Regions from separate parts of the Rhizorhapis sp. genome, predicted to be linked through region 2. Evidence: riboswitches for the same ligand, from Rfam matches in the RefSeq annotation. Region 2 holds a riboswitch; the other holds the start of a gene.
The links. Region 2 has a riboswitch for cobalamin ahead of VJS46_RS00810 (DUF1636 family protein). Riboswitches for the same ligand answer to the same signal wherever they lie in the genome.
Positions count from the first base shown of each region.

Region 1: linked by a shared signal. The riboswitch ahead of VJS46_RS00040 (TonB-dependent receptor plug domain-containing protein) and the one ahead of VJS46_RS00810 (DUF1636 family protein) in region 2 are both predicted to bind cobalamin.

Region 1 covers NZ_DATEMB010000002.1:848-3,227, reverse strand. Annotated here, with positions in the region: gene VJS46_RS00055 (class I mannose-6-phosphate isomerase) at 1-50, shown strand, start outside; gene VJS46_RS00050 (hypothetical protein) at 52-222, opposite strand; gene cobU (bifunctional adenosylcobinamide kinase/adenosylcobinamide-phosphate guanylyltransferase) at 260-790, opposite strand; cobalamin riboswitch at 829-1,028, shown strand; gene VJS46_RS00040 (TonB-dependent receptor plug domain-containing protein) at 1,149-2,380, shown strand, end outside.
Region 2 covers NZ_DATEMB010000004.1:26,557-28,936, reverse strand. Annotated here, with positions in the region: gene VJS46_RS00820 (DUF488 domain-containing protein) at 1-426, shown strand, start outside; gene VJS46_RS00815 (zf-TFIIB domain-containing protein) at 536-817, shown strand; cobalamin riboswitch at 868-1,074, shown strand; gene VJS46_RS00810 (DUF1636 family protein) at 1,171-1,530, shown strand; gene cobW (cobalamin biosynthesis protein CobW) at 1,527-2,380, shown strand, end outside.

The DNA of each region.
Region 1 (2,380 bases), on a different contig from region 2:
CCGAGTTTAGCGTGGATGAGCAGGCGGACGTGCTGGTCGCGAGGCTTTGAACTAAACCATTGCATGAGGATCAGCCAGCTTGCCCTTGAAAGGAGCAACCTTGATCTCTCCTTCCCTCTTCCGGGTCTGGGCAATGTCATAGCTGTTCTGCATCCGCATCAGCGTATCCATCGACACCCCAAAGGCTTTTTCGATGCGGACTCCACGTGCCTTTGCGGTCACCTCTGAGCAAATGCGCTGAAGGCCGTATTGTATCAAGCTACGCCATACGCCGATCAGCTAATTTCAACCATAACGGCAGCCCCGCCACCACCAGCGCAACCCGATCAGCCTTTGCTGCGATCGTCTGGTTAAGCCTTCCGGCTTCATCCCTGAACGCGCGGCCGAGGGGGGTTTCCGGCACGATGCCTGAGCCGACCTCATTGGATACCAGGATCACATGTCCTTCCTGCCGCGCAAGGGCGGTGACCAGGGCTTCCGCTGCCGCTCCAAGATCGCGCTCGGCCAGCATGAGGTTGCTGAGCCACAAGGTCAAACAGTCGACAAGCAGCACATTTCCTTCCCGGCCATGGCGGTCCAGCACGCCGGCGAGGTCGAGCTGTTCCTCCACCGTTTCCCACCGTGCGCAGCGATCCTGCTGGTGACGGGCGATCCGCTCTGCCATCTCGCCGTCATGCGCGGCGGCCGTAGCGACATAGATCAGCCGCCCCTCCTCCTGCTCGGCAAGTGCCTGCGCCAAACGGCTTTTCCCTGACCGGGCACCGCCCAGCAGCAATGTCGTCCTGATCATAAGCTTCTTCTCGCTTGCCCTTGATGTTGCCTGCCCTTAAGACGCGCGTCGCGACAGGTTCCCAGAGATGGGATGAAAAGGGAACCCGGAAGTGGACGAAAAGTCCACAATCCGGGGCTGCCCCCGCAACTGTGACCGGCGAGTTCGCGCCCCTCATGCCACTGGATGCACATCCGGGAAGGCGGGACGCGAGTGATGACCCGGGAGCCAGGAGACCTGCCTGACGCAGTCGATCCATCGCGCGGACGGGGTGTGCCGGGCGATCGAGGGATTCCCTCGCGTGACGACAGAGTCGGGCTGCGCGCGGGGAAAACCACCATCCGCGCATGGCCTCTTTACGTTGTTGAAAGGGGAATTCATGCGTTTTTCCAGTTATTTATTGCTCTCTGCCGCCATCATCGCGCCCATGCCCGCGCTGGCCGATGACGGTGAACAGATCGTCGTCACCGCCGCGCGCGTAGAAAAACCGCTGTCAGAAATTGGCCAGTCGATCAGCGTGATCAATCAGGACGAGATCGAAACGCGGCAGGCCGTTGCGGTCGTCGACCTGCTCCGCACGGTGCCGGGTGTCAGCTTCGCCCGCAATGGCGGGATCGGCACTCAAACGGCCGTCTATATCCGCGGTGCCGAAAGCGAGCAGACGGTGGCGCTCATCGATGGAGTGAAGATCAACGATCCCTCGACCCCCGGCGCAGGCTTCAACTTCGCCAACCTGCTGACCGGCAATGTCAGCAGCATAGAAGTCGTTAGGGGATCGCAGTCGGTCCTTTGGGGAAGCCAGGCCATCGGAGGCGTGGTCAACGTAATTACTCGGGAGCCCGGCGAAGATCTCTCCTTCAATGGCAATGCGGAATATGGCTATCGCGATACGGCACAACTCGTGGGCAATCTGTCCGGCAAAGTTGGTCCCGTCGCCGCCAGTATTGGTGCGGGCTACTTGCGGACCGACGGCATCTCCACCTTCAACGAAGATCGCGGCGCTACGGAGAAGGACGGCTATCGCAATTTCGGGGCTCACGGGAAATTCCTGATCAGCCTTTCTGATGCGGTGTCGGTCGACCTGCGCGCTTGGTACGCCGATGGCAAGGCGGATATCGACGGCTCGCCTCCGCCCGCCTTCACTCTCGCGGAAACACCGGAATATTCCCGATCGAAGGAATTTGTCGGTTATTCCGGCCTCAACCTGGCGCTGTTCGATGGACGCTTCCGCAATCGCTTCGCCTTCGCCTATACCAATATCAAACGTGACAATTTCGACCGCAGCCTGACGCCAGAGCAGACATTTGACAGCAAAGGCGTTAATGAGCGGCTAGAATATCAAGGCATTTTCGACTTCTCACAAGGCATCGAAGCCACATTCGGCGCGGAGCGTGAGAGATCCCGCATGCGGACCGCTTCTCCCTCTTTCCTCGATCCCAATCCGGCGCCCGTCAAAGAGCGAACGACGCTTGAAAGCCTTTACGGACAGTTGAGCGTTACCCCGCTCGCCGGCTTCACTGCCACCGGCGGCGTCCGGTACGATCATCATGACAGCTTCGGCGGCCAGACGATCTTTGCTGCCAATGCTGTTTACAGCCCCAATGAAGGCCG
Region 2 (2,380 bases):
ATATTCACCATCGGCTATGAGGGCGCGACGCAGGCGGACTTCATCGCCCGGCTGGCGGAAGCGGGGATTGAACTGCTCGCCGATGTCAGGGCCGTGCCGCTCTCCCGCCGGCCTGGCTTTTCCAAAAATGTGCTGGCGGCCGCCTTGAAGGAAGCCGGGATCGATTATGTGGGCTTGAAGGCGCTCGGCACGCCGCCGGAGGGCAGGGAGGCCGCGCGCAAGGGACGGAGTGACATTTTGTCGCGGGTTTATGCCGCGCAACTGGAATTGCCGGAGGCGCAATTGGCCGCGGCCCAACTGGTCGACATGGCGAGAGAGCGGCCAACGGCATTGCTCTGCTTTGAACGGGACCCTTGTGCCTGTCATCGCTCGCTGCTCATCAAGGCCGTGATGCCGCAGGCCGAGACGGTGCACCTCTTCGTCTGAACCTCGCCCCGCCTTGCGGCCTGCGGGATTGAAGCCCCGCGTCTCCGACCTATGTCTTGTTGGCAATAACGCACTGATTTTTATGGTTTGATCCAGAAGGGTTTTTCTGATGACAAATGCCGCCGCCGGAATGCCTTGCCCAGTATGCCGTGTTCCGCTTGTGATGAGCGAACGCCAGGGCGTGGAGATCGATTATTGCCCGCAATGCCGGGGCGTGTGGCTCGACCGGGGCGAGCTCGACAAGATACTGGAACGCAGCGCCCAAAGCGCCCCTGCGGCAGCGCCCCAGCCCGTGCAACCCGCGCCCCATTATGGCGATCAGCGTTCACAGCCCTGGGGGCAGAAGCCGTATAAGAGGAAGAAGTCTTTCCTAGAAGAACTCTTCGATTAGGCCCGGCAGACTCGGCGCTCAGCTTGACTTTGCGCCGCAAACCGTCTTTTAGGTCATCTCTAGACGACGGTCCCCGGCAGGCGCTGCCGGGGTTAAAGGGGAATGCAGTGAAGCGCGAAGCAAGCGCCAATCTGCGGCTGCCCCCGCAACTGTAAGCGGCGAGTCGAGGCCATTAGCCACTGGGACTTGGGTCCTGGGAAGGCGGCCAGGACGATCGAGCCGCAAGCCAGGAGACCCGCCCTCGTCTTGCATCGGACGAACGGGCGGGGTGCCCCGGTATGTCGGACAGGCGGACAGGCGATCTAGCGCCTTGCGTCAGTCTTTTCCCAGCGCCCCGGAATGGAAGGGGCGCTGTGACCGCAACAATATTGGTTTGCACAAGCTGCAAGGGTGAAAGCGAGGCCGCGGGCGCCCGGCTGGCTGATGCCGTCGAGGCTGGGCTTGCGGCCGACGGGAGTGGCGCTCGGCTGTTGCGCGTCAACTGTCTGGCCAACTGCACTCGCGGTCCCAGCGCTGTCATCCGTGCGGAAGGAAGCTGGTCCTACATCTTCGGGTCGCTCTCGCCCGACGATTCATCCAGCCTCATTGCAGGGGCGGCGCTTCTCAAGGACTCCATCGACGGCCTGCTGCCCTGGCGGGGGCGGCCCGATTGCCTCAAGCGCGGCATGATTGCGCGCATTCCTCCCCTCGATTTTGCCGGAGAACAGCCATGACCCTTTCGCTTGCTCGCGTGCCTTGTACGATCGTCACCGGCTTTCTTGGAGCAGGAAAGACGACGCTCGTCCGCCATATCCTTGCCAAGGCTGGGGGCAGGCGCCTTGCCGTGATCGTCAATGAATTTGGTGACGTTGGCATTGATGGCGACCTGCTGAAGGGCTGCGGCATTGAAAGCTGCCCCGAAGAGAATATCGTCGAACTTGCCAATGGCTGCCTCTGCTGCACGGTGGCCGACGATTTCGTGCCCGCCATCGACGCCATTTTGGCCCGGGAGCCAAGGGTGGATCATATCCTTATCGAAACCTCCGGCCTCGCCCTTCCGAAGCCGCTGGTGCAGGCGTTCAACTGGCCCAGCATCAAGAGCCGCGTGACGGTCGACGGCGTGGTGGCGGTGGTCGATGGCGCGGCCTTGGCGGAAGGCAGGGTTGCTGCCGACATGGAGGCCCTCGCCGCGCAGCGAGAGGCAGACGAGACACTGGACCATGATGATCCGGTGGAAGAAGTTTTTCTGGACCAGCTCGCCTGTGCCGACCTGGTGGTCATGACCAAGGCCGATCTTTTCGCATCCGAGGCCGAGCGGCAAGGCGCGCATGATGCGGTCGGGAAGGCGCTGCCGTCCGCCGTCCGGGTCATTGAAAGCCGGGGCGGGGTGGATCCGTCGGTGATGCTCGGCCTTGGCCTTGACGCGCAGGAGAGCATTGAAGCGCGGCGAACGCTGCACGATGCGGAGGGCGATCATGAGCATGACGATTTCGACAGTTTCATTGTCGATCTACCGGAAATCTTCGACCCGGAGGCCATCGTTCAGCGGATCGATGCTGCGGCGCGTGATCATGGCGTGTTGCG